DNA from 2 places in the Kinneretia aquatilis genome. Region 1 is predicted to be linked to the other one. Evidence: riboswitches for the same ligand, from Rfam matches in the RefSeq annotation. Region 1 holds a riboswitch; the other holds the start of a gene.
The links. A riboswitch is a leader RNA that binds a small molecule or an ion and turns the genes downstream of it on or off. The one in region 1 is predicted to bind S-adenosylhomocysteine.
Positions count from the first base shown of each region.

Region 2: it holds a riboswitch for S-adenosylhomocysteine, as region 1 does, so the genes downstream of both, ahcY (adenosylhomocysteinase) here and metH (methionine synthase) in region 1, are expected to answer to the same signal.

Region 1 is NZ_POSP01000003.1:3,584,338-3,600,038, reverse strand. Features, by position in the region: gene C1O66_RS18645 (ammonium transporter) at 1-1,170, opposite strand, end outside; gene glnK (P-II family nitrogen regulator) at 1,242-1,580, opposite strand; gene C1O66_RS18635 (TorF family putative porin) at 1,620-2,360, opposite strand; gene C1O66_RS18630 (YifB family Mg chelatase-like AAA ATPase) at 2,705-4,219, shown strand; gene C1O66_RS18625 (hypothetical protein) at 4,260-5,630, opposite strand; gene C1O66_RS18620 (VOC family protein) at 5,908-6,255, opposite strand; gene C1O66_RS24650 (glycine zipper 2TM domain-containing protein) at 6,350-6,931, opposite strand; gene metH (methionine synthase) at 7,094-9,853, opposite strand; S-adenosyl-L-homocysteine riboswitch at 9,936-10,063, opposite strand; gene C1O66_RS18605 (HD-GYP domain-containing protein) at 10,149-11,351, shown strand; gene C1O66_RS18600 (homocysteine S-methyltransferase family protein) at 11,368-12,438, opposite strand; gene C1O66_RS18595 (PEP-CTERM sorting domain-containing protein) at 12,566-13,285, opposite strand; gene C1O66_RS18590 (ProQ/FINO family protein) at 13,523-14,362, opposite strand; gene C1O66_RS18585 (DUF4197 domain-containing protein) at 14,508-15,185, opposite strand; gene C1O66_RS18580 (fumarylacetoacetate hydrolase family protein) at 15,235-15,701, opposite strand, start outside.
Region 2 is NZ_POSP01000003.1:2,242,690-2,258,390, reverse strand. Features, by position in the region: gene C1O66_RS12925 (5-formyltetrahydrofolate cyclo-ligase) at 1-332, shown strand, start outside; gene pepQ (Xaa-Pro dipeptidase) at 370-1,692, shown strand; gene C1O66_RS12910 (OmpW/AlkL family protein) at 2,437-3,063, opposite strand; gene metF (methylenetetrahydrofolate reductase [NAD(P)H]) at 3,213-4,058, opposite strand; gene C1O66_RS12900 (TlyA family RNA methyltransferase) at 4,055-4,831, opposite strand; gene ahcY (adenosylhomocysteinase) at 4,983-6,419, opposite strand; S-adenosyl-L-homocysteine riboswitch at 6,552-6,674, opposite strand; gene C1O66_RS12890 (DNA glycosylase AlkZ-like family protein) at 6,755-7,858, opposite strand; gene C1O66_RS12885 (DUF2238 domain-containing protein) at 7,870-8,532, opposite strand; gene C1O66_RS12880 (chemotaxis protein CheX) at 8,712-9,677, shown strand; gene C1O66_RS12875 (response regulator) at 9,777-10,148, shown strand; gene metK (methionine adenosyltransferase) at 10,456-11,634, opposite strand; gene C1O66_RS12865 (lysophospholipid acyltransferase family protein) at 11,812-12,738, shown strand; gene C1O66_RS12860 (LpxL/LpxP family acyltransferase) at 12,739-13,626, shown strand; gene dapF (diaminopimelate epimerase) at 13,663-14,532, shown strand; gene C1O66_RS12850 (DUF484 family protein) at 14,529-15,263, shown strand; gene C1O66_RS12845 (tyrosine recombinase XerC) at 15,238-15,701, shown strand, end outside.

The DNA.
Region 1 (15,701 bases):
CACGCCGATGATCAGCGCACCGCCGACACCCACATTGCCAGCGGCCGGGGTGATGGCCACCAGGCCGGCCACGGCGCCGGAGGCCGCGCCCAGCATCGAAGCCTTGCCCTTGTGCAGCGCTTCACCGATGGACCAGGACAGCACCGCAGCGGCGGTGGCCACCAGGGTGTTGATGAAGGCCAGGGCGGCGAAGCCGTTGGCTTCCAGCGCCGAGCCGGCGTTGAAGCCGAACCAACCCACCCACAGCAGCGAGGCGCCGACCATGGTAAGGGTCAGGCTGTGCGGGGTGAAGGCCTCTTTGCCGTAACCGATGCGCTTGCCCACCATGAAGGCGCCGACCAGGCCGGCCACGGCGGCATTGATGTGAACCACGGTGCCGCCGGCGAAGTCCAGCGCGCCCCATTGCCAGAGCAGACCGGCCTTGCCGTTCATTTCATCGACCACACCTGCAGCGGTGTAGGCGTCCGGGCCCATCCAGAACCAAACCATGTGCGCCACCGGCAGGTAGCTGAAGGTGAACCACAGAGCCAGGAAAGCCAGGGCGGCGCTGAACTTGATGCGTTCGGCAAAGGCGCCAATGATCAGGCAGGCGGTGATGCCGGCGAAGGTGGCCTGGAAGGCTGCGAACACGATCTCCGGGATGACCACGCCCTTGCTGAAAGTGGCCGCGTTGGCAAAGGTGCCGGCCGCGTTGTCCCAGACGCCCTTGAGCATCAGCCGGTCGGTGCCGCCGATGAAGGCATTGCCCTCGGTGAAGGCGAAGCTGTAGCCGTAGATCACCCACAGCACCACGATCATGGAGAAGGCCACCATCACCTGCATCAGCACCGACAGCATGTTCTTGCTGCGCACCAGGCCGCCGTAGAACAGGGCCAGGCCGGGCACGGTCATCAGGATGACCAGCAGGGTGGACAGCATCATCCAGGTGGTGTCGCCCTTGTTGGGCACCAGCACCGGGGCCGAGGCCGCATCGGCCGGGGCGGCGCTGGCCGGCGCTGCGGCCGAGGCTTCTGGGGCAGGTGCGACCGGCGCGACGGCGGCGGGCGCGCTGGCGTCGGGCGCCGCTGCGGTGGCCACCGCAGCCGGGGCCGAGGCTGCGCCGTCTTGCGCCCAGGCAGCCGGTGCGAGCACCGCGGCGGCCAGGGCCAAGGTGGCGAGAAGTTTCTTGATGATCATTGCAGATCTCCTACGGATTTTGGGTGTGCCTGGCTGGCGTCTTGTTGAGTTGCGCTCGGGCGGGTTCAGAGCGCGTCTTGACCGGTTTCGCCGGTGCGGATGCGCACCACCTGGTCCAGCGGAGAGACAAAAATCTTGCCGTCACCGATCTTGCCGGTGCGGGCGGCGCCCTCGATGGCCTCGATCACCTGCTCCACCACGGCGTCGGCCACGGCGGCCTCGACCTTCACCTTGGGCAGGAAGTCCACCACGTACTCGGCGCCGCGGTAGAGCTCGGTGTGGCCTTTCTGGCGACCGAAGCCCTTGACCTCGGTGACAGTCAGGCCTTGCACGCCGATGGCGCTCAGGGCTTCGCGCACCTCGTCGAGCTTGAAGGGTTTGATGATGGCGGTGATGAGTTTCATGAGGAGAGTCTCCGAAGTCTTGAGTTCGATCCGAGCAGATCAGAAGGTCTTCTTGGCCGAGAGCACAAAGCCGCTCTTGCCCAGGTTCTTGGACGACGGGCCACCGACGTAGGCGTCCGTGTTGGTGTTGATCAAGGTGGCGCCGAAGCTGATGCCGGCGTAGTCCTTGTTCAGGGTCACCGCGTAATCGGCGTAGGAACCGGCCGGGTTGTTCTTGACCTTCTGGCGGCCCAGATGCGGCACCAGGCTGAAGCCCTCGCCCAGATCCAGCGTGGCGCTCAGGTCCAGGTAGCCGCTGCCTTTGCTGTTGGCGGTGCCGAAGAGATTGGTGGTGCTGTGCGAATACTTGGCGGTGAAGACGCCGTAGCTCAGGGCGCCGTAGACCTCGGTGGTGTTGGCGCTGGGGTTCAGGTCATTGCCCGAGTAGATGTAGGTCAGCGCGCCCACATCGAGGGTCAGGCCCGGTGCCACCTCGGTCTTGTAGCCACCGTACACATCGATCTCCACCGAAGCGCCGCCGTTGTAGGGTGCGTCCTTGATCCACTTGATGGTGGAGGCCCAGGTGCCGATGTAGAAGCCGTTGGCAGCCACATAGTCCGCGCCGCCTTGCAGAGCGGGCTTCAGGCGGCTTTGCGAAATACCGCGGTAGCGGTAATCGGTGGTGACGCTGGCATTGAAGCTCAGCGGGCTGGCAGCCTCTTCGGCCTGTGCCGCCAGGGGCAGCAAGGTGCCCAGAACCAGGGCAAAGGTCGTGGCCAAAGCAAACGGTGTTGTCTTCATGCGGAACTCCTGGAAGGTTGATTCAAAAAGGACAAACAAAAGCCGTGAAAGACGGGGAGACGAGAAAGCCGGGGCCATTGCGGGCACTTGTGGGCACTTGGCTTTGGCATCGCAGCTTCCGTGCCAGCTTTCAGGCGGGCGGCGGCAGATCCTTTGTCCAGGGCAAACACCGAGGCCCATGCACCAATTGCTCGCAGGACCGAGACCGAGCACCAGCCCAAGCGCACTCTCTTGGTGCAAGGCACGCTTTGTGTGCCTGAAAGCTCGGGCCGGCGGGCACAATCAAGCCAGCCGGCGGGCCCGACCCGGCCCGCCCGGCACCTGCAAGGGAGAGCAAGAAGACCATGTCTCTGGCCGTTGTCCACAGCCGCGCCCTGGACGGGCTGACCGCCGCACCGGTCAGCGTGGAGGTGCATCTGGCCAACGGCCTGCCCTCCTTCACCTTGGTCGGCCTGGCCGAAACCGAGGTCAAGGAATCGCGCGAACGCGTACGCGCGGCCCTGCAAAACAGCGGGCTCGCTTTTCCCCACAACAAAAGAATCACGGTGAATTTGGCGCCGGCGGAGCTGCCCAAGGAAGGCGGCCGCTTCGACCTGCCCATCGCCCTGGGCCTGCTGGCGGCCAGCGAGCAGATCGATGCACAGCAGCTGGAGCGGCTGGAATGCGCCGGTGAGCTGTCTCTGGGCGGCGAGCTGCGTCCGGTGCGTGGCGCCCTGGCCATGAGCCTGGCGCTGCGGCGCGAAGGCAGCAGCAGGCGCCTGCTGCTGCCCGAGGCCAGCGCGGCCGAGGCGGCCCTGGTCGAGGGCGTGCCGGTGCATGCGGCGCGGCATCTGCTTGATCTGGTTGAGGCTTTGCGCCCCGGCAGCGACAGCCTGCTGCCCCGCGCTCGCGCGCTGCTGCCGGCCCAGCCGATCACGGCGGCGCCCGATCTGCGCGACATCAAGGGCCAGGCCGGCGCCAAGCGCGCGCTCGAGATCGCCGCGGCTGGCGGCCTGAGCCTCTTGATGGTGGGGCCGCCGGGCACGGGCAAATCCATGCTGGCCCAGCGCCTGTGCGGCCTGCTGCCGCCGATGAACGAAGACGAGGCCCTGGAATCGGCCGCCGTGCTCAGCCTGGCCGGCCAGTTTCAGCCCGAGCGCTGGCGCCAGCGCGTGATGCGCAACCCGCACCACAGCGCCTCGGCCGTGGCCCTGGTCGGCGGTGGCTCACCGCCGCGGCCGGGCGAAATCTCACTCGCCCAGCATGGCGTTTTGTTTCTCGATGAACTGCCCGAGTTCAACCGCTCGGCCCTGGAAGCCCTGCGTGAACCGATGGAAACCGGCCGCATCCTGATCTCGCGCGCCGCGCGCCAGGCAGAGTTCCCGGCCCGCTTCCAGCTGGTCGCTGCCATGAACCCCTGCCCCTGCGGCAACCATGGCAGCCCGCTGCGTGCCTGCCGCTGCGCACCCGATCAGATTGCACGTTATCAGTCGCGCCTCAGCGGCCCCTTCCTGGATCGGCTGGACCTGCTGGTCGAGGTGCCGGTGCAGCCGCCCGAGCTGCTGCACAGCGCCGCCGATGGCGAAGCCAGCGCCGTGGTGGCCGAACGCGTCGCCCGCGCTCGCCTGCGGGCTCTGGAACGCCAAGGCTGCAGCAATGCCGCGCTCAGCGCCGCCCAAGTCGACTCGCATGTCGCGCTCGAGCCCGCCGCCCAGGCCTTTTTAATCAAAGCCGCGCAACGCCTGTCCTGGAGCGCCCGCAGCCACCACCGCGTGCTTCGCGTGGCCCGCACGGTGGCCGACCTGGCGGGCAGCGCGAGCATCGAGGTGCAGCATCTCAGCGAGGCGATTCAGTACCGGCGCGGGCTGGCTACGCCTTGAGGCGGCAGACCCGCCGCAGTTGCGCCGGGCATGCATCACATCAAGGCAAATTCACCAAGGTCTCAACCCTGGAGCTCCATCCTTTGCTCTCAACATTCTTGATACGAGCCGCGCCGCTGTACCAGTTGGCCTCTGGCGCGCTGTCCCCGTCCTCTGAGTACGAAACCGTCAGCTGGGTCCCTGGGCGGAACGACCAGTTCGGGTTCCAGCCCAAGCCGCTCAAATCAGGTGTGGTGTACTCAACGGTCTTTTGCTTTCTGATCCAGCCAGAACTGAATAGGAAATCCCAAGACAAGGACGGTCCCACGCCACGAGTGTTGACATCTTCATAGTTGTCAGCGCGCACCGAACTTGCCAGACTGCCCGCCATGGGCGACCACTTCAACACCGGCCGTATCGGTGAACTGCCAGGCAGCATACTCAAGGCAATCGGGCTCACCGACGCAGGCAATTGCACTGTTTGCCCCAGGCCAGACAAAGACCGATAGCCGGCTTGGCGGGTGGAGGTCGTCTGCCCTTGTTTCAAGACCGCAGAAGCCCAAGCTGCGTAGACGCCGCTCGGCAAGTTCCCATTTGCGGGCAGCACGGCATAGGCGGGAGAGGTGGCCGAGCGATTCAAAGCCACAGCACCTTGCGCCGCGCGCCAAGAGATGGAGTAACTCAGCGCTTCCCCCGTGCGCACATCACCTGCGGGTAGGTCAATGCGCTGTGAAGCCACCAACGGGGTCGCCTGGGCCATGTCGAGACTCAGGCTCATGGCCGATGCTGCCTTCTGATCGCGCAGATAGACATACATATTCGCGACACCTTCGGCATCAAATCGCGACAGCGAGGCGTCAAATGGCGCATCGCTCACACGAAAGTAGTGCCGGTCGGGTTGCCAACTGTTGCAAGCCTCCCTGCCGCTGTAGACCGAGATCCAGAGATAGCAACGCTCACCGCCCGTCGGGTTGCGAATGTCGGCACGAACCTCGTACTTGGCGCTTCGCCAAGCGTCAAGGCTCTGCAAGTCAAGTTCGGTCGCCTCACTTCTCGTCATGTACAAGGCAGTAACGGTGGGGTTCGCCTCCATCCGATCGTCGACGGCCACGATCACCGCGTAGCGGCCGTCAACACTGTCGACCTGAAAACTGTAATCGTCGCCCACCTTCTCTGGCACCTTCCAGGCGCCATCACCGTCCTGATAAGCGATCCACGTCGACTGCGATGCTTTTGGCCACTTAGGCACCTTGACGGTGACCTTGCCGGCAAGGCTGGTGGATGCGGAGCCACCTGTGCTTCCGGTTGCTGCCGTGGAGCTACCCGTATCAGCACCACCGCCGCCGCCGCCGCCTCCACACGCAACCAAACCCGCCGCGCACAAAGCGACCGCCCACGCAGTCCTTGGATTTAACTTTGACTTCAACTTCATGCCCCCCTCGCGAATCCTGTTGATGGCGCTGCCCACGCAGCGCTGGGGCGCGATTCTGGCATGTGGGAAAGTGCGAGCGATCCGGTCAAACGCCAAGGTCTGCGGTAGCCAGCAAATCACCCGGACGATGCGCAAGGCCCTGAGCAACCGCGTCCAGCAGGGATGAACGCACGACGCACCACAGTGCCGTGGCGGAGAACTCGCAAGACACTTGGTTCCCAAAGGCTGGCTCTGGGGCCACGGGTGACTTAGCCCCGCCGCTCCTCCATCAATCCAATCAGATTACCCTCCGGGCCGCGGACAAAGGCGATCCAGAGCTGGTGATCGGCATCTGGGCGGCCATCTGGGGTGGGCGTTCGGGGGTGGCGCCGCGCCCGGTGATGGCGGCGTAGCTGGAATCGATCTCGGGCACCCGAAAGTACAAGAGCGAGTTGGCGCCGGCTTGCCCGGCCCCTTGCGGGGTGCTCAGCATGAAGCGCACCGAGCCGTCGCTGAGAAAGGCCAGATTGGGCCCGGCGCTGAACAGAAACTTCAGGCCCAGCACATCACGGTAGAAGGGCAAGGCGCGTTCGAGCTCGGCCACGGTGATGGCGATCTGATGCAAGGGGCCGACGGGGTGATCCATGGTGCGGTTCCTGGGCAGGAGCGAAGCCGATTGGACTCCGATTTGTCCGCCCGCGACCGGCTGGCAAGCAGCGCTGCGGCGCAGGCCTGACGCCTCAGGGCTGCCGCTGCCACTGGCCGTTGCGGACCCGCAGCACATCGCCGACCTGGAACTGCGGATCGCTCTCGCGCACAAAGCTCTGCACGCGACCATCGTCGAGCTTGACGCGCACCACCCAGACCCGGTGCGACTTCTGGCGCTTCTCGATCTCATTGCCGGCCATGCCGCCGGCGACCGCACCGCCGACGGTGGCGATCTTCTTGCCGGTGCCGCCGCCGATCTGATTGCCCAGCAGGCCGCCGATCACGGCGCCGCCGACGGCGCCCAGGCCGCTGGCCTTGCCTTCGCGCGTCTCTTCATTCACGGCCAGCACGCGGGCGCAATCGGCGCACAGGGCTGCGGCCTCCGGCTTGGCCGGCTTGGGCTCGTCCACGACCTTGCTTTCAGCCCGAGACGATGTGGCTTTCTCCGAGGCCAGCTGCGCTTTCAGCGGGGCCGGCTCGGCGGCGACCGTTTGTGGCGCCGGTGCCTCTGGCGACTGGGCGCGACCGACGGCATAGGCACCACCGAGCAACACGCCCGCGCCGAGAACGCTGGCGACGATTTGACTGGCTGAAAAAGAAACAGGGGCTTTCATCGCAACATCACTCCGCGCCCGCCAGGAAAGGAAGCAAGCAAACAAACAGGTGCGGCGGGCATGCGTTGAGAATGCCACGCGCATCGCTCCCTGTCCGTGAACGATGCGCTCAAGATGTAAGCGGGCGTTGGCAACTGCTCTGCGCTCGGCCCGCCGCCGTCATCAGAGCAGGGGCGCCAGGGCCCGCTCGGCCGCTTCTTTGCTCAAAGCCATGCGCTGCGCCCAATCGGCCACCTGGTCTTCGCCGATGCGGCCCACATTGAAGTAAGCCGCATCCGGGTGGGCGAAGTAGAAGCCCGAGACGCTGGCGGCCGGCGTCATGGCCATGCTGTCGGTCAGGCCCATGCCGATCTCTTCCGGCGTCAGGGTCTGGAACAAGGCGCGTTTGACCAGATGGTCGGGGCAGGCCGGATAGCCCGGCGCCGGGCGGATACCGCGGTACTGCTCCTGGATCAGCGCCTCATTGCTCAGCGCCTCGTCGGCGGCATAGCCCCAGAACTCGGTGCGCACACGCTGGTGCAGGCGCTCGGCAAAGGCCTCGGCCAGGCGGTCGGCCAGGGCCTTGAACATGATGGCGGAGTAGTCGTCGTGGTCGGCCAGGAACTGGGCTTCTTTCTTCTCCACGCCCAGGCCGGCGGTCACCGCGAACAAGCCGATGTAGTCGGGCACTGCGCCCTTGGGCGCGATGAAATCGGACAGGCTGCGGTTCGGCCGCTTGACCCCGTCCACCACCGGGCGCTCGCTCTGCATGCGCAGGCCGTGCCAGGTCATCAGCACCTCGCTGCGGCTTTCATCGCTGTAGATCTCGATGTCGTCGTCGTTGACCTGGGCGGCGGGGTAGAGGCCGAACACGCCATTGGCCTGCAGCCAGCGTCCCTTGATCAGGCGCTCCAGCATGCGCTTGCCATCGCTGAAGACGCGCTGCGCCTCGCTGCCGACGATCTCGTCCTTGAGGATGGCCGGGAAGGGGCCGGCCAGATCCCAGGTCTGGAAGAACGGACCCCAGTCGATGGCTTCGGCCAGATCGGCCAGGTCGTAGTTGCGGATCACACGGCGGCCGATGAACTGGGGCACCGGCGGCCGATAACTCGCCCAGTCCACGGCATGCTTGTTGGCGCGCGCCTCGGCCAGGCTGACCATGGGCGTCTGCTTCTTGTTGGCATGCAGATGGCGCACTTGTTCGTAATCGCTGCGCAACTCGGCGATGAATTTGGCGGCGCGCTCGTCCGAGAGCAGATCGCTGCAGACTCCGACACTGCGCGAGGCATCGGGCACATAGACCACCGGGCCTTCGTAATGGGGCGAGATCTTGACGGCGGTGTGCACCCGGCTGCAGGTGGCGCCACCGATCAAGAGCGGCGTGCCGCGCGAGCGGAAATGCTCGTCGCGCTGCATCTCGGCGGCCACATGCTGCATTTCCTCCAGGCTGGGCGTGATCAGGCCGGACAGGCCGATGATGTCGGCGCCCTCTTCCTTGGCGCGGGCAAGGATGTCCTGGCAGGGCACCATCACGCCCATGTTCACCACCTCGAAGTTGTTGCACTGCAGGACCACGGTGACGATGTTCTTGCCGATGTCGTGCACATCGCCCTTGACGGTGGCGATGACGATCTTGCCCTTGGGTTTGGCCTCGCCGCCGGCATCGATCAAGGCCTTCTTCTCGGCCTCGATGTACGGCAGCAAATGGGCCACCGCCTGCTTCATCACGCGGGCCGACTTGACCACCTGGGGCAGGAACATCTTGCCGGCGCCGAAGAGATCGCCAACCACATTCATGCCGGCCATCAGCGGGCCTTCGATCACATGCAGAGGCCGGCCGCCGCTGGCCTGGATGGCTTGCCAGGCTTCTTCGGTATCCGCATCGATGAAATCGGTGATGCCATGCACCAGGGCATGGCTGAGGCGCTGGTTCACATCACCAGCGCGCCAGGCCAGGCGGGCCGTGTCGTCGATGGCCATGCCCTTGGCGCGCTCGGCCACTTCAATCAGGCGCTCGCCGGAATCGGGGCGGCGGTTCAGCACCACGTCCTCCACGCGCTCGCGCAGCTCGGCGTCGAGGTCGTCGTACACACCCACCATGCCGGCGTTGACGATGCCCATGTCCAGGCCCGCCTGAATGGCGTGGTACAGGAAGACCGTGTGGATGGCCTCGCGCACCGGGTCGTTGCCACGGAAACTGAAGGACACATTCGACACCCCGCCCGAGACCTTGGCGCCGGGCAGGTTCTGCTTGATCCAGCGCGTAGCTTCAATGAAGTCGACCGCGTAGTTGTTGTGCTCTTCGATGCCGGTGGCAATGGCGAAGATATTCGGGTCGAAGATGATGTCCTCGGGCGGAAAACCGACCTCGTTCACCAGGATCTTGTAAGCGCGCTCGCAGATCTCGATCTTGCGGGCGAAGGTGTCGGCCTGGCCCTGCTCGTCAAAGGCCATGACCACGGCCGCGGCGCCGTAGCGGCGCACCAACTTGGCCTGGCGGCGGAACTCGGCCTCGCCCTCCTTCATGGAGATTGAGTTGACGATGCCCTTGCCCTGGATGCACTTGAGGCCGGCCTCGATCACGCTCCATTTGGAGCTGTCGATCATGATGGGCACGCGGGCGATCTCGGGCTCGCCGGCGATCAGGTTCAGAAAGCGCACCATGGCCGCCTGGCTGTCCAGCATGGCCTCGTCCATGTTCACATCGATGACCTGGGCGCCGTTCTCCACCTGCTGGCGCGCCACGGCCAGGGCCTGCTCGAACTGGCCATTGAGGATCATGCGCGCAAAGGCCTTGGAGCCGGTCACATTGGTGCGCTCGCCCACGTTGACGAAGAGCGAGCCCTCGCCGATCTGCACGGGTTCCAGGCCCGAGAGCTTCATGGGCGGAACAGCAGGTGCGGCAGCAGCAGTAGCAACAACGGCGGGAGAGGTGGTGGTCATGGCAGCGGCCTTCAGCGCAAAGGCAGAGCTGCGTCACTCACCGCAGCCCCGCACGTGCTCCAACAAGAAAACACAGAGGAATCATTGGTGAGCGTCGTTGCCGGGTGACGGGCCCCGGGAAAGCCGGGGCTGCACCTGTCCGAGCCTGGCGGCACACTCGCTGAAATTCCAGACATCAGGCGGGCAACCGTCGCAACGCTCCTCGGACCCGCGCATTTTACGCACCCCGCCCGCCGCGAACTCAAGCAATGCGGCCAGAAAGCCGACAACTCCTTGTGAACCCCACCCCGCCATCTTGGAACTGATCCAGCTCCCACCCCACAGCCTGCGTGTCGGCCAGGTCCTCAGCTTCGCCCTGCGCGATGCCGAGGGCCATTTGCTGTTCGCCGCCGGCCAGCCCCTGCCCAACACGCCCCAGGTGCAGGCCCTGATCGCCCGCGGCGCCTGGGTTCAGGCCCATGAGACCAAGGAGTACCAGCGCGCCCTGGCGCACAAGATGGACACCTTGATGCACCAGGGCGCGGTGCTGGCCGACATCGTCAAGGTGCAGGCCGACTTCCGCCAGGAGAAGGCCCAGAAGGTCGAGCTGGGCGAACAGGCCGCCTGGGCCGATCTGCAAATGCATGCCCACAGCCTGCTGCGCGAGCCGCGGGTCGAGGATTTCAAGCCGCGCTTCCAGCAGCTGCACAACGAGGCCTTGCGCCGCCTGCTGGCCAAACCCGATGCGGTGCTGATGCTGCTGATCTTCGAGACCAGCCAAAACTTCCAAAGCTACAGCGACCGCCACGCCCTGCTCTGCCTCGCCCTGGCCGAGCTCTGCGCCCGCCAGCTGGGCTGGCCGGACGATTGGCGCCTGGCCCTGACCCAGGCGGCCCTGAGCATGAACCTCAGCATCACCAACCAGCAAGACCGCCTGGCGGCCCAGACCGGCCAACCGAGCCCGGCCCAGCAGCAGGAGCTGGTCTCGCACGGCGACCGCAGCGCGGCCTTGTTGAGCAAGCTCGGGGTCAGGTCCGAGCTGTGGCTGCAAACCGTCTGCCTGCACCACGACGCCGGCCCCGGTGCCCTGGCCGGGCGAGCCCCGGCCGAGCAGCTGGCGCGCCTGCTGCGCCGCATCGACATCTTCGGTGCGCGGCTAAGCCCACGGCGCTCGCGCGCGGCCATGGCCGGCGCGTCGGCCGCACGGGCGGTCTACCTCGATGAACTCAAGCAGCCCGACGAAGCCGGCGCCGCCCTGATCAAGACCACCGGCCTCTACCCGCCGGGCAGCCTGGTGCGCCTGGCCAATGGCGAGGTGGGCATCGTCTTCAAACGCGGCCACAGCGCGACCGAGCCCCTGGTGGCCGCCCTGCTGGGCAAGAGCGGCAGCCCCTTGAGCGAACCGGTGCCGCGCGACACGCGCCTGGCCACGCAGGCGATCAGCGCCAGCCTGGCGCCTCAGGAGCTCAAGCTGCACATCAATATCGAGCGCCTGCTCAAGCTCGCAGGCGCTGGCTGACGCGGGCGGCCTGGGCTCAGGCCGCCTGGTCCGTCAGCTCGGTGAAGAACTTGGAGCCGCAGGGCCGCGGCTGGTAGGCCGACACACCCTTGGCGATCGCCGCAATGTGATCGGGCGTGGTGCCGCAGCAACCACCGGCGATGTTCAAGAAACCGCTGCGCGCGAACTCGCTCATCAGGCGGCCGGTGACATCGGGCGTCTCGTCGAAGCCGGTGTCACTCATCGGGTTGGGCAGACCGGCATTGGGGTAGCAGCTGACCGCCACCGGGCCCGCCGCCTTGGCCAGCTCTTCGATGTAGGGACGCATCAGAGTCGCGCCCAGCGCGCAGTTCAGGCCGATGGCCAGGGGCTTGGCGTGGCGCACCGAATGCCAGAAGGCAGTCACAGTCTGACCCGAGAGGATGCGACCCGAGGCGTCGGTCACCGTGCCCGAGATGATGATGGGCAGGCGCTCGCCCGTGTCTTCCATCAGCTCATCCAGGGCAAAGATGGCGGCCTTGGCATTGAGGGTGTCGAAGATGGTTTCCACCAGGAAGAGATCGACCCCGCCTTCCAGCAAGCCCTTGGCCTGCTCGTAATAGGCCGCGCGCAGGGTGTCGAAATCGATGTTGCGGGCGCCGGGGTCGTTGACATCGGGGCTGATGCTGGCGGTGCGCGGGGTCGGGCCCAGGGCGCCGGCGGCGAAACGCGGCTTGTCGGCCGAGCTGAATTTGTCGCAGGCCGCGCGGGCCAGGCGCGCCGCCGCCACACTCATCTCGTAAGCATGGGCTTGCAGGCCGTAGTCCTCCTGCGCCACGGTGGTGGTGCCGAAGGTGTTGGTCTCAATGATGTCGGAGCCGGCGGCCAGGTATTGCTCGTGGATCTGGCTGATGACATCGGGGCGCGTCAGCACCAGCAGGTCGTTGTTGCCCTTGAGATCGGTCGGATGCTCGGCAAAGCGGCTGCCACGGAAATCCGCCTCCGTCAGCTTGTAGCGCTGGATCATGGTGCCCATGGCGCCATCGAGGATGGCGATGCGGGTCTGCATGATCTCGGCCAAGCGGCCGCCGCGGGTGTAGGTGCTGGCAGTGGAGGTGGGCGTGTTCATGGCGGCATTGTAGGAAACCCGACTGTGCCAGGCTGAAGCACGGTCAGCGCCTGCGCCAGCCGGACGAAAAAAAGGCCTGCAGCGCAGGCCTTTTCTCATCTCATTCCCGCGCCAGGCGCGGTTCAACTCACTGGGCTTGACGGCGGCGACGTGCCACACCGGCCACAGCCAGGCCACCGGCCAGCATCAGCAAATAGGTGGACGGTTCCGGCACGGCGGCGGCGATGGTGCCGTTGACGCCGAAGGGCAGTTCCACCGTCAGGCCCGAACCGGCTTCGGTCAGGGTGGCGAAGGGCGCGCCGGACAGCGCCTGTGCGGCATTGCCTTCGCGCGCGTCGGACGTCGGCGGCTGCCAGGGGCCCGAAGCCAGGGAACCGGTCAGGCTCCAGCGCAGCCAGTAGGTACCGGCCGCCAGCTGGAAGTCGCTGACATCGGCATTGGCCTTGTAGATGCCGCGCTGGGTGTTGGTCAGCGTGCTTTCGAGGACACGATAGCCTTGCAGACCACCGTTGGTCACGGCGCCCGAACCCGAGGCGACGACGGTGCCGTTGTTCACATCACCCGAAACAATGCTCCAGGTGGCGCCCGTGAAGGTGAAGCCGCTGGCACCGGTTTGGTAGCCGAAAAAGTCCAGGCTTTGCACATTCCACACGGTGCCAGCGGCCACGGTGAAGTCATCAGCCACCGAGATGCCGGCCGCGGTATTCATGCCGAAGCCATAGGTCGAGGCCGGCGAAGCCAGCACGGACAGACCGTTGCCGCCGACCACCGGGCCATTGCTGTAAATCACGTCAGCATGGGCTGCACCCGCAGCGGCCAGCACGCTCAAGAGGATCAGTTTTTTCATTTCCACTCCGTCATTGAATTGCATTCATCCGCAGCCCAGGGAGTCCAAGCCCCGGTTCTGCATCCCTCGTTTGGCGCACAACTCCCGAACGCCATCGAGCCTGCAAGTTAACAGTCGCGGAAATACTTCACATCCAAGGAAGTACGCTCAGGTAAACCACAACTTGACAAGAAAAACGGCCTGCATCATGCAGGCCGTTTCACTTTGCTTTCAAACTCCTCGACCAGGGATCAAGGCTCAGCGCCCGCCGCTGGGTTTGCCACGCCCGGCGCCACTTGGGCCACCGGGGCGACGCGGGCCATCCCGGCGTGCGCCCGGTCGACCCTCTGTTCGGCCATCCCCGCGGGGACTGCGCGGCGCCGAGCGCGGATCGCGTGCCTCACGGCCATCGCGCCGGCCGGGTGCTTCGCGCGGCTCGCGCACCGGGGCTTCGGCCCGCTCGGCGCGTGCCTGGTCCAGCAAGGCCGGCAGCTCCTCCGGGCTCACGCCCTTGAGCACGCAGAAATTGGGCAAGGTCAGGGTGGTGCGCTCGAAGTCGTAGAGCAAACCCGCCCGATTGCGGCGCTGGGTCTGCGCCAGATCGCGCTCGGCCTGCTCGGCAGCCAGGCGCTCCTGCTGCAAACCACGGCGGCGGGCCAGCTCTTCGCGAGCCGCTGCACGGTGCTCTTCGCTGAGCTCACCGGCCGGCTGGCCATCCAGATCGAAACGTTGCGTGGCCTTGCCCAGGGCAATCAGATAGCCCGTGTTGCCGGTGTAGCGGCGCAAGAATGCCGAGAGTTGGGCCTTGGTGAACTGACCCGGCGCGCGCGCCTGGATGTCGGCCTGCACGCGCAGCTTCAGCGGCTTGAAAGGGCCGCTGAACAGGGCCGGGAACAGGGCCTTGAGCTGAGCCGCGCAGACCGCCGGGCTCATCTCGGCGGCCTGCGCGGCCGGCGCTTCTGAGGCAGGGGCTGCCGCAGCCGGCGTCTCGGCCGGCGCGGCTTCGCTCACCGGGCTGGCATCGGCCACAGGCGCCACGGGCGGCGCCTCCGCGGCGTCGGTGGTGGGCGTCTGCGTCGAATCGGGAATGTCGTTCATGAGAGCAAGTGCGGCAAAACTGCAAAGGGAAACCAAGCCGTATTGTCCACCCTGCGGCCGAAGCGGCCGAAAGCCAGGGCGCTGCGCGCCCCGCGGTGCCGCCAAAGCACAAGCCTGCGCCCCATCCGGACGCAGCTCACGAGCCTCAGTTCAGACCCCCGAAGACCTTTTTCAGCAGAGCACTGCCAGTGCCCAGCGGGTCCTGGCGGATCTTGCGTTCTTCCTCGCCGATCACAAGGAAAAGGCCATCGATGGTCCGGCCCGTCACGTACTGCTGAATGTTGGCGTCGTCCTGACGCAGCAGCCCCAGGCCCGCGGCCTTGCCGGCCACGGCGTTGTACTTGTCGGCCAGGGCGACTTTCTGGGTCGCCTGGGTGACCAGGGGCAGGAACTTCTCAATCAGCGGCGAGCGGGTCTTGCCGGCGAAATACTGCGTCACGGCATCGTCACCGCCGCGCAGGATTTTGAGACCGTCCTCCACGCTCATGCCCTTGACGGCGGCCAGCAGCAAGGGCTGGGCCGCCGGCACGGCCGCCTCTGCCGCGCGGTTCATGGCGGTCAGCAGTTCGTCGACCTTGCGGCCCTGGCCCAGGGTTTTGAGCAGCTTGGCCGCGTCCTTCAGATGCCCGGGCAGCTCGATGCGCACCGCCGGATTGCCCAGAAAGCCATCGCTGCGGCCCAGCTGGGCCACGGCGGCGGCGGCACCGCGCTCCAGCGCGGCACGAATGCCCGAGGCGGCATCGCCCTCCGTCAGGCCGGCGCGGACGCAGGGGCTGGCCAGGCCCAGCAAGGGCAAAAGCAAGAGGGGGCGGCGTTGCAGCATGGTGGGCTCCGGTTTCAAGAGGTTCAAGAGGAACAGGCGAGAGGATGGATCATTCCGCGGCATCGGCTGCGAAGGTCGTGGCCGGGGCTGCGTCCACCGGCTCCTCGTCATGCAGTGACATGACATCCTGATCGATGGCGCCGAAGAGGCTGAGCCCGTCACGGCCCTTCGTCTCGATGCGCACGGTGTCACCGAACTTCATGTACGCGGTCTTGGGCGCGCCGCCGTCCAGGGTTTCCAGCGCACGCTTCTCGGCGATGCAGCTGTAGCCACGGCTGGCGTCCTTGTTGCTGACCGGGCCAGTGCCAATCACGCAGCCGGCGCGCAGGCGGCGGGTCTTGGCCGCATGGGCGATCAACTGCCCGACATGAAACCCCATCTCCGGCCCGGCGTCGCACTGGCCGACCTTGCGACCGTTCCACATGGTCTGCAGGCTCAAATCCACCCGGCCGCCGCTCCAGGCCGCGCCGAGCTCATCCGGCGTTACCGCCACCGGGCTGAAGGCCACGGCCGGCC
Region 2 (15,701 bases), 1.3 Mb from region 1:
ACAAGGAGCACGGCACGCTGCGCTTCCACGTCTGGTATCCCGGCTGCCCGATGGAGGACGATGCCTACGGCATCCCCAAGCCCAAGGACACCGCCACGTTTGAGCCGCAGCTGCTGCTGGTGCCCTGTGTGGGTTTCGGGCCCTTCGGCCTGCGTCTGGGTTATGGCGGTGGTTTCATGGACCGCACTCTGGCCGAGCTGCAGCCGCGGCCGGCCACGGCGGGGGTGGGCTATGCCCATGGCTTTCTGCCCATGCTCAAGGCCGAGCCGCATGATGTGCCGCTGGATGCCGTCTTGACCGAAGAAGGTGTGGTCTGGGACCGCGAAGGCTGAGCATTCTTCAGCCCGCCATGGCCGACAATCCGCAGCCATGAGCACGACGACCTACGCCCAACACCTGGCCCAGCTGCAAACGCAGCTGGAAAGCGCCCTGGCGCGCACCGGCTTTGACGCGCTGCTGATCGCGTCCGGCATCGAGAAGTACGCCTTCCTTGACGACCGGCCCTATCTGTTCCAGCCCAACCCGCATTTCAAGCATTGGTTGCCGCTGACCCAGCATCCCAACAGCTGGCTGCTGCTGCGCCCCGGCCACCAGCCGCGCGTCGTCTACTACCAGCCCGACGATTACTGGCATGTGCCTCCCAGCGCGCCGACTGGTGAGTGGGTGCAGCATGTGGAGCTGATCGTCATCAGCCGCGCCGAAGACGCCGCCGCCCATCTGCAGGTGCCGGGCCGCCTGGCCATCATTGGCGAGGCCGATGCCGCGCTCGAAAGCGTGGTGCCCAACAACCCACAAGACCTGATCCATCTGCTGCACTACCAGCGCGCCTTCAAGACGGCCTACGAGCTGGAGCAGATGCGCGCCGCCTCGCGCCGCGCCGCGCCGGCCCATCTGGCCGCGCGCGATGCCTTCCTGGCCGGCGGCTCGGAGGCTGAGATCCACCGTGCCTATCTGATCGCCGCCGGCCACACCGACCGCGATCTGCCCTACGGCAATATCGTCGCGCTCAATGAACATTGCGCCGTGCTGCACTACCAGTACCAGGACACGCAGCGCCCGGCCCAGAGCCGCAGCTTCCTGATCGATGCGGGCGCGCAAGTGAACGGTTATGCCTCGGACATCACGCGCACCTGGTCGGCCGGTGGTGCCGGCAGCGCCGAGTTCGACGCCTTGCTGGCCGCCATGGAGTCAGCCCAGCTGGCGCTGGTGGACGAGGTCCGCGCCGGGGTGGACTACCGCGACATCCACCTGAGCACCCACCGCCGCATCGCCGCCATCCTGCAAGACCAGGGCCTGGTGCGCATGAGCGTGGAAGCGCAGCTGGCCGAGCGCGTGACCAGCATTTTCTTCCCTCATGGCATCGGCCATTTGCTGGGCCTGCAGGTGCACGATGCGGGCGGCTTCATGGCCGATGAAACCGGTGCCGTTTCGCCCAAGCCAGAAGGCCACCCCTATCTGCGCCTGACCCGCCCCCTGGCGGCCGGCATGGTGGTGACCATCGAACCGGGCCTCTACTTCATCCCGACCCTGCTGCGCCAGCTGCGCGCGAGTGCCTCGGCCTCCAGCGTGGACTGGGCCAAGGTCGAGCGCCTGAGCCGCTTCGGCGGCATCCGCATCGAAGACGATGTGGTCTGCCGTGCGGAAGGCCCGGCCGAGAACCTGACCCGGGATGCGTTCGCGAGTTTGAGCTGAGGTTGATCGGGCGGGTCTCGGCACGAAGCAGCCTTTGGTTTTGCTCGTGAGGCCCTGCAGCCCGTGCCGCCGCCGGACTCATGGTTCCGGGGTCGGCCCTGACGGGCCGACTTCCCTGCGCTGCTCGCGCCTCGGGGCTGGCGCATAACTCACTCCGCTCCCTGCGTTCGCTTCGTTCAGACAGAAGCGCCAAGTCAGAACTTGAAGCGCGCGGGTACGCGCGCGCCCCGAGGCGCTGTGCTGCTCGGCCCTTCACAAATCGCCCGGCAGCGGCGCGGGCTGCAGGGCGCTTGCATCGCGGTCGATGTGCCTCATCAACGGTGGAACACGCCACCTCCGGAGGTGGCTCGGCCCGCCGACGGGCGATTTGTGCGCGGCCGAGCGCGCAGCGGAGCGGCTCATGCGCGCGTACTCGCGCGCTTCAAGCTCTGACTCGGCGCCACTGTTTGACCACAGTGAGCGCAGCGAACGGAGGGAGATTGGCGCCGCTGAGCCGCGAAGCGAGCAGCGAGGGAAGTCGGCTCGCAGAGCCGACCCGCGAACCATGAGCCCGGCGGCGGGACGAGACACCGCAGCGAGAAAGATCAAGACACCGGAGGTCCGCTATGTGCCGTTTCCAGCCGACGAAAAAAGCCGCTGCGCTTTCTTCAAGCTGCAGCGGCATGGCGTCTTGATCTCAGACGCGGCCACCGTTGAGAGTGGCGTTGGAGATGACAGCGTGAATCTGTCTGGGTGGGCGCCGAATTAGAAGCGGAAGCCCAGACCCACGCCGACCAGGGTGGGGTCGACCTTGAACTTGCCGACTTCGGTGCCGCTGGAGTAGACCTTGGTGCCGATCTGGACCTTCTTCACGTCCACGTTCAGGTACAGGTTCTTGCTCAGCTCGATGTCAGCGCCGACCTGGAAGGACAGACCGTAGCTGTTGCGCTTGATGCTGGGATGCAGGGCGGCGTCCACGGCGGAGTCGAACTTCACGGCCGAGAAGTTGGTGTAGTTCACGCCGGCGCCGACGTAGGGGCGGAAGCCGCCGGTCGGGTTGAAGTGGTACTGGGCCGACAGGGTCGGGGGCAGGTGCTTCAGCGAGCCGATGTCGGTGCCCTTGGACTTCAGGGTGTGCTTTTGCGGCACGGTCAGGATCAGTTCCAGGGCGAAGTTCGGGGTCACGAAGTAGCTGAAGTCCACTTCAGGGATGACCTTGTTGTTCACGGTCAGGCCCAGGCCGGTGCTGTCCTTGTTGGCCGAATCCAGGTTCACGGCGCGCACGCGCATCAGCCAGGGGCTTTCTTGGGCGGCGGCGTTGAAGGAAGCGCCAGCCAGGGTGGCGAGAGCCAGGGCGGCGGCGGCGGTGCGAGCAAAAGTCTTGGAGATCATTTTTTTGGCTTCCTAGGTATGGGATCAATCAAATCTGTTCCCGATGGAAGCCATTGAATCGCTGCGCAAGGGGTTAACCCTTGATCTGGCGCAAATGCAAAAAGGCCCTCGCGAGGAGGGCCGTTTGGAATTGATCTGACGCAAGAAACTCAGCCGAGGCCGAGGCGTTTGCACAACGCCAGCGTCAGGGTCGATTGATTGAGCGTATAGAAGTGGATGCTGGGCGCGCCGCCGGCGATCAGGCGCTCGCAGACGCGTGTCATCACCTCCAGGCCGAACTCGCGGATGCTGGCCGCGTCGTCCATATAGCCCTCCATCTTCAGCGCCACCCAGCGCGGGATCTCGATGCCGTCGCGTGCGGCGAACTGCGCGATGCGGGCGTAGTTGTGGAAGGGCATGATGCCCGGCACGATGGGCGCGTCCACGCCCAGCTTGCGCACTTCGTCGACGAAGTGGAAGTAGGCGTCCGGGTTGAAGAAGAACTGCGTGATGGCCGAGTTGGCGCCCGCGCGCATCTTGGCGGCAAAGTGCTGCAGATCCTTGGCCGCGTAGCGCTGCTGCGGGTGGTACTCGGGGTAGGCGGCCACTTCGATCTGCCAGTCCGGGCCCTGAGTTTCGCGGATGAAGGCGACCAGCTCCGAGGCATAACGGAATTCACCGGCGGTGGCCGTGCCGCTGGGCAGATCGCCGCGCAGGGCCACCACGCGGCGGATGTTCTGCGCGCGGTAGGTGGCCAGAATTTCGGCGATGTTCTCGCGCGTGGAGCCCACGCAGGACAGATGCGGTGCGGCCTCATAGCCGGCGGCCGCAATGTCCATCACCGTGCTCAGCGTCTTCTCGCGGGTGGAACCACCGGCGCCGTAGGTGACGCTGAAGTAATGCGGATTCAGCACGCTTAGGTCTTGCACCACGGTCTTGAGTTTCTCGGTGCCCACCGGGGTGTTGGGCGGGAAGAACTCGAAGCTGACGGGCACGCGGGGTGTTGCAGTACTCATGGCTTGTCTTTCGCATGCTCTGGTGCCTGCGCCCAGAGGAAAAATTCCTTGTTGCCGTCACCGCCGGTGATGGCACTCTCAAAATAGCCCAGCACCTGCCAGCCCTGATCTCGGGCGGCCTGGCGGGCCTGGGTTTCCAGCAGCGGGTATTGCTTGGCGTCCTTGACCAGGCCGCCGCGGGCCAAGGCTTTCTTGCCCAGCTCGAACTGTGGCTTCACCAGCAGCAAGACCTGACCCTGCGGTGCCAGCCAAGCCGCCAGATGCGGCAGCGCGCCCAGCATCGAGATAAAGCTGAGGTCGCCAACGATCAGGGCAAAGCCCTCGGGCGGCGCGTGCTGCGCCAGGGTCGAGCCGGCCAGCTCGCGCACATGCAGATGCTCCAACCCCACCACCTGGGGATGCTGGCGCAGCTGTTCATGCAGCTGGCTGTGGCCCACGTCCACGCCCACGACCTTGGCCGCGCCCGCTTTCAGCAGGCAATCGGTGAAGCCGCCGGTGCTCTGGCCCATGTCCAGCACCGTCAGCCCGCGCACATCCAGGCCGCTTTGCTGCAGTGCGCCCTCCAGCTTGAGCCCGCCGCGTGAAACAAAGCGCAGCTCCGCGTCATCGCTGACGCGCAGCTCACAATGCTCCGGCAACTCTTCACCCGCCTTGCGGATGGCCTGCCAGTCCTTGGGCGCCCGCCACTGCGCCGCGCCGGCCGAAATCAGCCGCTGCGCCGCCGAACGAGTCGGCGCCAGGCCTTTGGAAACTAACAGTTGATCAGCGCGCATAGGTGAAAAGGAAACTCGGTCTTGCCAGGGCGTAGCGAGCGGTGCTCAGGCTAGGCGGACGGAGCGCAGGAACCGGAAGGTACTTGGGGTACCTGAGGATTCCGAGCACCGCCCAACGACGCATGAGCGCCGCGCAGTAGCCCTCCGCCGATCAATAGCGGTAGGTGTTGGGCTTGAAGGGGCCGGTCTTGGGCACCCCGATGTACGCCGCCTGCTCATCGCTCAACTCGCTCAGCTGCGCATTCAGCGTGGTCAGCTGCAGGCGGGCCACCTTCTCGTCCAGGTGCTTGGGCAGCACATAGACCTTGCCGATGTCGTAGGCGTCCTTGTGGGCGAACAGCTCGATCTGGGCGATGGTCTGGTTGGCGAAGCTGGACGACATCACATAGCTCGGGTGGCCCGTGCCGCAGCCCAGGTTCACCAGACGGCCCTTGGCCAGCAGGATGATGCGCTTGCCATCGGGGAAGATGACGTGGTCGACCTGCGGCTTGATCTCGTCCCAGCCACACTTGGACAGCGAGGCGACATCGATCTCGTTGTCGAAGTGACCGATATTGCAGACGATGGCGTTGTTCTTCATCGCGGCCATGTGCTCGTAGCGGATCACGTTCTTGTTGCCGGTGGCGCTGACGAAGATATCGGCCTTGTCGGCCGCGTATTCCATGGTCACCACGCGGTAGCCTTCCATGGCGGCTTGCAGGGCGCAGATCGGGTCGATCTCGGTCACCCAGACTTGCGCCGACAGGGCGCGCAGGGCCTGGGCCGAGCCCTTGCCCACGTCACCGTAGCCTGCCACCACGGCGATCTTGCCGGCCACCATCACGTCGGTGGCGCGCTTGATGGCGTCCACCAGCGATTCGCGGCAGCCGTAGAGGTTGTCGAACTTGCTCTTGGTCACCGAGTCATTGACGTTGATGGCGCGGAACAGCAGGCTGCCCTTGGCGGCCATTTCGTTCAGGCGCAGCACGCCGGTGGTGGTCTCTTCGGTCACGCCGATGATCTCGGCGCTCTTGCGGGTGTACCAAGTCGGGTCTTGAGCGATCTTGGCCTTGATGGCGGCGAACAGGATGCGCTCTTCTTCGCTGCCCGGCTTGTCCAGCACCGACAGGTCCTTCTCGGCCTTCTGACCCAGGTGCATCAGCAGCGTGGCATCGCCGCCGTCGTCCAGGATCATGTTCGGGCCTTCGCCTGGCTCGCCCTTGCCGGCGAACTCAAAAATGCGGTGCGTGTAGTCCCAGTAGTCTTCCAGGGTCTCGCCCTTGTAGGCGAACACCGGCGTGCCACGGGCCACCAGGGCGGCGGCAGCATGGTCCTGGGTCGAGAAGATATTGCACGAGGCCCAGCGCACTTCGGCGCCCAGCGCTTGCAGGGTTTCGACCAGCACGCCGGTCTGGATGGTCATGTGCAGCGAGCCGGTGATGCGGGCGCCCTTGAGCGGCTGGGTGGCGGCGTATTCCTTGCGAATGGCCATCAGCGCCGGCATTTCGCTCTCGGCAATCGTCAGTTCCTTGCGACCCCAGGCGGCCAGGGACAGATCGGCAATGTGGTACTGGTCAGCGGCCAGCGAGGTGGTGGTTTGGGCGGTCATGGATCAGCTCCTTCATGCGAAATATGAAGCCGCTGCATTCATTGCCTGGAGGAGGGGGAGGACGAAAAAAACCGGTTCGGTGCTCCGAACCCTGGTTTGATGCATGCAACCGTTCACCCACGCAAGGACGTCAGCGGGTGAGCGCGGTTGCCAATGAACAGGGCCGAGGGGATGACGAGGCCGCTGTGCAAATTTTTCCGAGCCTGGCCTGGGGGTCTGAAGCCAGACCGGCAGGTTGCAACGCTCCTCGGAACGGACGAATTCTAGTCGCAAGCGCCACTTTCGCGCTTGGAACAGGCCAGGTTTTCCCGCCAATCCCGGCCCGAGCTCAGGACTCAGGGGGCATCCACACCCAGGAAGCGGGCCATGGCGGCCAGTTCTTCGTCCAGCGCGGCGCTGAAGCCGGGCTCGCGGGGCGCCCTGCCGGCCACATAGCCCAGCTGTGCCTGCAAGCGCCCCTCGGCGCTGCTGACATTGCCCCAGCCGATCACCTCGCCGCGCCAGAGCAGGGGCAGGGCGTAGTAGCCCAGCTTGCGCTTGGGCGCGGGCGTGTAGGCCTCGAAACGGTAGGCCCAGCCCCAGAATTGTTCAAAGCGCAGGCGGTCCCAGACCACGGGGTCGAAGGGGGCCAGCAGGCGCACGGCCTCGTCCAGCTTCCAGCGCTTGGAGCCGGGGTTCTCGCCCTCGGGCCAGAACCAGGTCTGGCCCTCGACCTGGGCCTGGGGCCAAGTCTTGCGTACCTGGGCCAGCACCTGGCGCAGTTCGCCGCGCAGATGCGGCGCGCCATAGCCTAGCAGGCTGCACAAATGGCCGAGGCTGCGCGAAGGCAGGGGCGCGTACTTGGCCAGCACCAGATCCAGCAAGGCCTGGGCTTTCTCGTGCGGTGTGCGCGGATCGGGCGTGTGGGCCACGGCGCTGTAGATGCGCTGGCCTTGCTCACGCTGCTGCACGCGCAGCAGGCCTCGGTAATGCATGCCGTCCAGCAAATGGGTGGTGGCATTGCTGCTGCCGCCCCAGGCATTGCGGGTGGAGCCCAGATTGAAATGCTGCTGGATCTCGCGCGGGTGGCAGGGGCCCTGCGCTTGCACAAAGGCCTGGATGGCCTCGGCCTGAGCGCGCGTCTTGGCGTCCCAGGCGCGCTTGGCGCTGCGCGGATGCATGAGCTTGAGGTGCTCGCGCGGCAGGAAGCCGTAGTTGACCAGGCAATCCTCTTCCACCGCCAGCCGGGTGTAGCGGCGCTCCAGATCGCCAGCGCGGTAGTCCTTGACGCGGTGCCTCAGGGTCAGGTCTTGCGCGCGCGCCGGAGCGCGGATCGGGTCGGCCTGGACAAAGCCCAGGCGCTGGATGGCCTGGGGCAGGCTGGTGGGCTTGAACAGGCTGCGCGCCACGGCGTAGCGGCGCAGATCGGGCAGGGTCAGGGTGAGGGCGGCGGCGGGCATGGGCTTTGGTGTCAGTTCTGCGCGAGGCGCTCTAGCGCGCGGTCATGGGCGCGCGCCAGCAGCAGCTGGGCCAGCATGGCGCCCAGCCAGGCCAGGGCCATGTCTTTCTGCGTGTCCCAGGGGTCGCCCTGGGCGCCCAGGAATTCATCGGCGCCCTGACCCAGGGCCACCGCGGCGCCCCATTCGATCAGTTCGTAGATGGCGCTGATGGCCAGGCAGCAGGCCGTCACCACGGTGAACAGCCAGCCGCCGCGCTGCAGCCCGGTCTTGCGCAGCAGCAGCTCGCGTGCTGCGATGGCGGGGATGAAGCCTTGCGCCAGATGGCCGAGGCCGTCGTAGGGATTGCGGCCCAGGGCCAGCATCTCGCGCAGCCAGTCACCCAGGGGCACGCGGGCGTAGCTGTAGTGGCCGCCAGCGATCAGGATCAGGGCGTGGACAAAGATCAGGCCCAGCAGCAAGGGCGTGAGCGGGAAGCGCCGCTGCGTGGCCAGCAGCAGCGGCCAGACCAGCAGCACCGGCGCCACCTCCATCCACCAGGTGGCGGCATCGAAGGCACCCAGGCGGCTCCAGGCCAGCACGGCGAGATTGAGCCCGGCCAGCAGGGCCAGCTGTGTGGCGCTGAGCTGCGCCGGCGGGGTGAATGGGGTCGAACGGGACGAGGGTACAGCAGGCATGCCGGCATTGTGGCCGCCGCCCGAGGCGGGGGCGTCAGGTGAAACCTGGGCTGCTGTGCGATCCCCGGCCTGCAATTGCCCTCAACCTTTGCCGCCGGCTGCCGAAAACCGAGAACGCCCGGGCCACTGGGCGGTGTCGGCCTGCGTGCAGGCCAGGATGGCTTTTCCGTGGACGCATCATGACCGAAACCACCCAACTTGAAGCCAAGGTACTGCTGCTGGAGCATGACGCCGCGCAGTACCAGGTGCTGACCGAGTTTTGCCAGTCCGTGGGCCTGATGGCCTTTCCCCGCTCGTCAGCCGATGCCTTGGCCACCCTGGCCCAGAACAAGGACCTCGGCGGGGTGCTGCTGGCAGAAGACCTGCCTTGCGAGGGCGAGGACGGTCTGCACCTGGCGCGCGCCATCCACAAGCTGCGGCCCGAGTTGCCCATCTTTTTGCGCCGCACCACCGACCGGCCGCTCACGCCCGAGGAAGAAAAAGTGGTGCGCCACCGCTGGAACACCGGCGATCTGGATCACCTCAAGGCCGCAGTCGAGTACTCCATCTTCAGCCTGCGCTACCCGACGCGCCTGGTCTACGGCATCGTCGAGCTGACCCGCTCGGCCCTGGCCGCCATGTTCCCCAATGCCCTGGTGGTGTCCGAGTCGCCCTATGTGGTGCACGACCGCATCATCCACGGCGAGGTCTCCACCCTGATCGCCATCGAGAGCACCTGGTGCCGCGGCTACATGATGCTGCAGACCGAGGAAAGCGCGCTGCGCCAGGGCCTGATCCAGGGCTTCAGCTACGCCGGCATCGGAGGCGACCTGAACTTTCGCGAGCTCAACCACATGCTGGGCGAGACCACCAACCTGATCTGGGGTGCGTTCAAGAACCGCTACATCCCGCCCAAGGCCTTTGCCAACCAGCAGACCCAGGTGCCCATCGTCATCAACCACGAGCACAAATACATCTCCTTTGGCTCGCAGGACCCGCAGCTGTGCATCCGCTACCAGCTCTCCGATCCCTTCCGGCCGGGCCTGCCGCCGCTGATGATCGTGCAGCGCTTCATCTTCAATCTGCACTGGTCGCCCGATGAGTTTGCCGAGTTCGACGCCGAGGCGCCCGAGGTCGGCCCCACAGGCGAGCTGGAACTCTTTTGAGCGTTGAGCGCGGCCAAAGCTCTAGCCCAATATTTTACATACTCAATCAATCAATCAAGCCCAGCGTGACCCTCGAGGTTGGCGCGAGGAGGAAACAAGATGGCGAATGTTCTGGTGGTTGACGACTCCAACACCATGCGCGAAATCGTGGCCGGTTACCTGAGCCAGAACGGCTTTCAGGTCGCCGTGGCCACCGATGGGCGCGATGGCCTGCTGCAGCTGCGCAGCGACCCCGGCATCAAGCTCATCGTCAGCGATGTCAACATGCCCAATATGGACGGCCTGACCATGGCCGAGAAGATCCGCAAGGAGCTGGGCAACAAGGATGTGCGCATCATCATGCTCACCACCGAAGACAACCCCGCCATGCGCTCGCGCGGCAAGGATGTCGGCGTGACCGGCTGGATCGTCAAGCCCTTCCGCGGCGATGCGGTGCTGGCGCCGTTCAAGAAGTTCTGCGGCTTGAGCTGAAGCGCGCAGGCCAAGAAAGAAGGCCGCTCCGGGGATGCCGGAGCGGCCTTTTTGTTGGTTCGGTGTTCGCTGGCGTTTACAGCCCACCCGCGGCACGCAGTGCTGCAGCCTTGTGGTCTTCGCTCACATCGCTGCGCGATATGAGCAAAGCCCCAAAGCGGCGGGTTCGCCTTCGGCGTCCTCTGGCCCTTAAAGGCCAGCCGCTGCACGCAGCGCAGCCGCTTTGTCAGTCCGTTGGTCTCTGCTCACGTTGCTGTGCAACATGAGCATCGCCCACGAACCGATGCCTCGCTGGCGCGAGGTGGGCTTACAGCCCAGCTGCAGCACGCAGTGCTGCAGCCTTATCGGTCCGTTCCCACGTGAACTCGGGCTCTTCGCGGCCGAAGTGGCCGTAGGCGGCTGTCTTGGCGTAGATCGGGCGCAGCAGGTCCAGCATCTGGATGATGCCCTTGGGGCGCAGGTCGAAGTGCTCATTGACCAGGGCGGCGATCTTGTCGTCGCTGATCACGCCAGTGCCTTCGGTGTAGACCGTCACATTCATCGGGCGGGCCACGCCGATGGCGTAGGCGACCTGGATCTGGCACTGGCGCGCCAGGCCGGCGGCGACGATGTTCTTGGCCACATAACGGGCGGCATAGGCGGCCGAGCGGTCGACCTTGCTCGGGTCCTTGCCCGAGAACGCGCCGCCGCCGTGCGGGCAGGCGCCGCCGTAGGTGTCGACGATGATCTTGCGGCCGGTCAGGCCGCAATCACCTTGCGGGCCGCCGATGACGAAACGGCCGGTCGGGTTGATCAGGTACTTCGTGTCCTTCAGCCATTCCTTGGGCAGCACCGGCTTGATGATCTCCTCGATCACCGCCTCGATGAACTCGGGCTTCATCTTGGCGCCGTCGCTCATCTCGGGCGCGTGCTGGCTGGACAGCACCACGGTGTCGATGCTGTGCGGCTTGCCGTCCACATAGCGCATGGTCACCTGGCTCTTGGCGTCCGGGCGCAGGAAGGGCAGGCGGCCGTCCTTGCGCATCTGCGCCTGGCGCTCGACCAGACGGTGGGCGTAGTAGATCGGTGCCGGCATCAGCTCGGGCGTCTCGTCGCAGGCGTAGCCGAACATCAAGCCTTGGTCGCCGGCGCCGATGTTCAGGTGGTCGTCGCTGGCGCGGTCCACGCCCTGGGCGATGTCGTTCGACTGCTTGTCGTAGGCCACCAGCACGGCGCAACCCTTGTAGTCGATGCCGTACTCGGTGTTGTCGTAGCCAATGCGCTTGATGGTGTCGCGCGCCACCTGGATGTAATCCACATGGGCGTTGGTGGTGATTTCACCGGCCAGCACCACCAGACCCGTGTTGGTCAGGGTTTCGGCTGCCACTCGCGACAAGGGGTCTTGGGTGAAGATTGCGTCGAGAATCGCGTCAGAGATCTGGTCAGCCACCTTGTCCGGGTGACCTTCAGAAACCGATTCCGAAGTAAAGAGAAAATCGTTCGCCACTTTTACACTCCTTTGATAGTTCGACGGCGTTGCCGGACTGTCTGGTTTGGAGACGCGGCGAACGCTTTAGCAGCATTTGTTGAGCATCGCTGCCCGGCGGGACTTCAATCACATGAATAAAGCCCGCATCGCCCCGCAAGTTGTTCAGTAACTCGGCGATGCGCTGATTATAGAAATATGTTCCTGCTCCTTCGCCTTCTTTCTAAATGTCCCTTGCGTCTGCTCCATGCCGTCGGCGCGATGGCGGGCTGGCTGACCTTCTGGGCCTCGCCGACCTACCGGCGCCGTTACCGCGCCAATGTGGCTCAGGCCGGCCTGGCCTGGTCGGCCGTGAGCGATGGCGTGGCGGCGGCGGGGCGCATGATTGCCGAGCTGCCCTGGCTCTGGCTGCGCCCGCCGGGCACGCCGCTCGGCGAGCGCGTCCGCTGGGACGGCGCCGAGCTGATCGAGCAGGCCTTGCAGGACCGGCGCGGCCTGGTGCTGATGACGCCGCACCTGGCCTGCTTCGAAATCTGCGCCCAGGCCTATGCCGAGCGATTTGCCGAAAGTGCCAATGCCCCCATCACCGTGCTGTTCCGCCCGGCCCGCCAGGCCTGGCTGCGTGAGGTGGTGGACGGCTCGCGTGGCCGCCCGGGCCTGGAGACGGCGCCGGCCAACCTGGCCGGCGTGCGGCAAATGATCCGCGCTCTGCGCCAGGGCCACACCATCGGCCTGCTGCCCGACCAGGTGCCGCCCGAGGGCCTGGGCGTCTGGGCGCCGTTCTTCGGCCATCCGGCCTACACCATGACCCTGGCCAGCCGCCTGCTGCAGCAGACCGGCGCGCGTGCCCTGCTGATTTGGGGCGAGCGTCTAGAGAAAGGCCAGGGTTTCGTGGTGCATGTGCGACCCGGCCCCGAGATCGGCCGTGAATTGACGCCAGAATCGGCCGCCCTTCATATCAATCGATCCATGGAAGAGCTGATTCTCCAAGCGCCCAGCCAGTACCTCTGGGGCTACCACCGCTACAAGCAGCCACGCGGCCTGGACATCGGTGCTGCGCCGACGGCCGTGCCGGCGCCAGCGGCTGGACCTGCAGCCGGTCCTGTCGTTGAGTCGGAGCGCTGAATGCTGTCCATCTGGGGTGCCAAATTCCTGATCGGCCTGCTCTGGCTGCTGCACTTTCTGCCGCTGCCGCTGCTGGCTGCCCTGGGCCGCGGCCTGGGGGCCTTGCTGTGGTGGGCGGCCCGCTCGCGGCGGCGCATCGCCTTGCGCAATATCGAGCTCTGTTTTCCGGAGCTGAGCGCGACCCAGCGCCTGGCCCTGGCGCGCGAGCATTTCGCTTGGATGGGCCGCAGCGTGCTGGAGCGCGGCCTGCTCTGGTTCGCCCCGGCCGAGCGCCTGCAGCGCCTGATGACGATCAAGGGCGACATCCAGCTGGCCCAGCGCGCCGAAACGCCGGTGATGTGGTTGCTGCCGCATTTCGCCGGCCTGGAGTGGGCGGCGCCGGCCCTGATGCTGAACCAGACCTGCCCCGGCGTGGATGTCTACTCGCGCCAGAGCAATCCGGTGTTCGACGCCCAGCTGCTGGCCGGGCGCGCTCGCTTCGGCAAAACGGCGTTTGTGGATCGCCACGACGGCATCCGCCCGGTGCTGCGCCTGATCCGCGAGGGCTATGCCTTTTTGAATGCGCCCGATATGGACTTCGGCGCCAAGGACTCGGCCTTCATCCCCTTTTTCGGTGTGCCCGCCTGCACCCTGCTGGCCCCGGCCAAGATCGCGCGCAGCATGGGCATGACGGTGCAGCCCCTGGTGGTGACCATGAAGCCGGGCGGTCAGGGCTATCTGATCGAGGCCTTCGAGGCGCCGGCCGGCTACCCCAGCGGCGATCTGGAGGCCGATGCGCGCACGCTCAACGCCTGGTTGGAGGCGCGCATTCGCGAGAATCCGGCCCAGTACCTTTGGGTGCACAAGCGTTTCAAGACCCGGCCCGAGGGTGAAGCTTCTCTGTACTGAGCCGGGCGGGCGGAGGCCTGGCCTGATAATGCCGCGATGAACCTGCGCTTCACCAAGATGCAGGGCGCCGGCAATGACTTCTGTGTCATCGACGCGACCCAGCACGCCCTGACCCTCAGCCCCGCGCAACTGCAGCGCTTGGGCGACCGGCGCTTCGGTGTCGGCTGCGACCAGATCCTGGTGATCGAGTCCAGCCGCGCGCCTGGCGTGGATTTTCGCTACCGCATCTTCAACGGCAGCAGCGGTGCCGAGGTCGAGCATTGCGGCAACGGCGCCCGTTGCTTTGTGCGTTATGTGAACGAGAAAGGCCTGTCGGCCAAGCGCAGCATCACGGTCGAGACGGTCAACAAGCGCCTGGAGCTGCATCTGCGCGACGATGGCCGGGTCAGCGTGGACATGGGCGCGCCCATCTTCGAGCTGGCCCGTGTGCCTTTCAATGCCGAGGGCCTGAGCCCGCGGCTGCAAGGAGGTTTCGAGCTCTGGCCGCTGGCGGATCTTGGCGTTGAAGTCGCCGTGCTGTCCATGGGCAACCCGCATGCGGTGATGCTGGTGGACGATGTGGACCAAAGCCCGGTGGCGCAGCTCGGCCCCCAGGTCGAAACCCATGCGCGTTTCCCGCGCAAGGTCAATGTCGGCTTCTTGCAGATCGTTTCGCGCTCGGCGGTGCGCTTGCGCGTGTTCGAACGCGATGCCGGCGAGACCCTGGCCTGCGGCACCGGCGCTTGTGCGGCCGTGGTGGCTGGCATGCGTTTGGGCTTGCTCGATGCGGCCGTCGAGGTGCAGACCCGCGGCGGGGATTTGAAGATTGAATGGGCTGGCGCCGGTGCGTCATCGGCGGCCCTGGACGCGCCGGTCATCATGACCGGGCCGGCGCAAACCGTGTTTGAAGGAGAGATCTCGCTGTGAGCAGCCAAGCCCCCACCGTCACCGAGCAGGACATCGCCGACTTTCTGGCCCGCACCCCCAGCTTTTTCGAGCGCCACGCCGAGTTGCTGGCCAAGGTGCAGCTGAGCCACCCGCATGGTGCGCGCGCCGTGTCCCTGCAAGAGCGCCAGGCCGAAATGCTGCGCGAGAAGATCAAAGGCCTGGAGCAGAAGATCATCGAGATGATCCGCAATGGCCAGGAGAACGTGGCCATTGCCGACCGCCTGCACCGCTGGACCCAGGCCTTGATGCTGACCGTGGCCACGGCCGAGCTGCCGGCCGTGCTGCTGAAAGAGCTGCGCCACCAGTTTCTGATCCCGCAAGCCGGTCTGCGACTCTGGGGTGTGGATGCGGCCTTTGCCGAGCATGAATGCGCGCGCCCGGTCAGCACCGATGTGAAGAGCTTTGCCTCCAGCCTGAGCCAGCCCTACTGCGGCGTCAACTCGGGCTTCGAAGCGGCGGGCTGGTTGCAGGCCGCCGATGGCAGCGAGGGCGGCGCCACCTCCCTGGCCCTGATTCCCTTGCAACACGGCACGCCGGCGCGCAGCTTTGGCCTGCTGGTGCTGGGCTCGCCCGACCCGACCCGCTACACCGCCGAGATGGGCACCGAGTTCCTGACCCGCGTGGGCGATATCGCCAGCGCGGCCCTGGCCCGCTGGCTGCCAGCCGCACCGGCGCCCGCCGCTGATGAGCCCGCAGCGCAGGCCGACTGACGCGGCAGCCTCCGAGCGGCCTGCCGAAGCGGGGCCGCTGGCGCCCTTGCTGCAGGCCTATCTCGACCATGTGCGGGTGCAGCGCCGCCTGTCAGCGCGCACCTTGGTGATCTACACCGATGGCCTGCGCCGCTTGCAGGCTCTGGCCGAGGATGCGGGCATTGATCTGTTGCAACTGAGCAGCGCGCAGGCGAGGCGCTGGGCGGCGCGTCTGCATGCATCCAGCGAGGGACGGGCTGGCTTGGGGCCGCGCAGCATTGCCTTGCTGCTCTCGGTCTGGCGGGGCCTCTACCGCTGGTTGGGCCGGGAAGGGCGCGTGGCCTTCAACCCCTTTGATGGCTTGCGGCCACCCAAATCGGCCAAGCCCCTGCCCAAGGCCTTGGCGGTGGATGATGCCGTGCAACTGGCCAGTTACCGCGACGACAGCGCCGGGCAAGA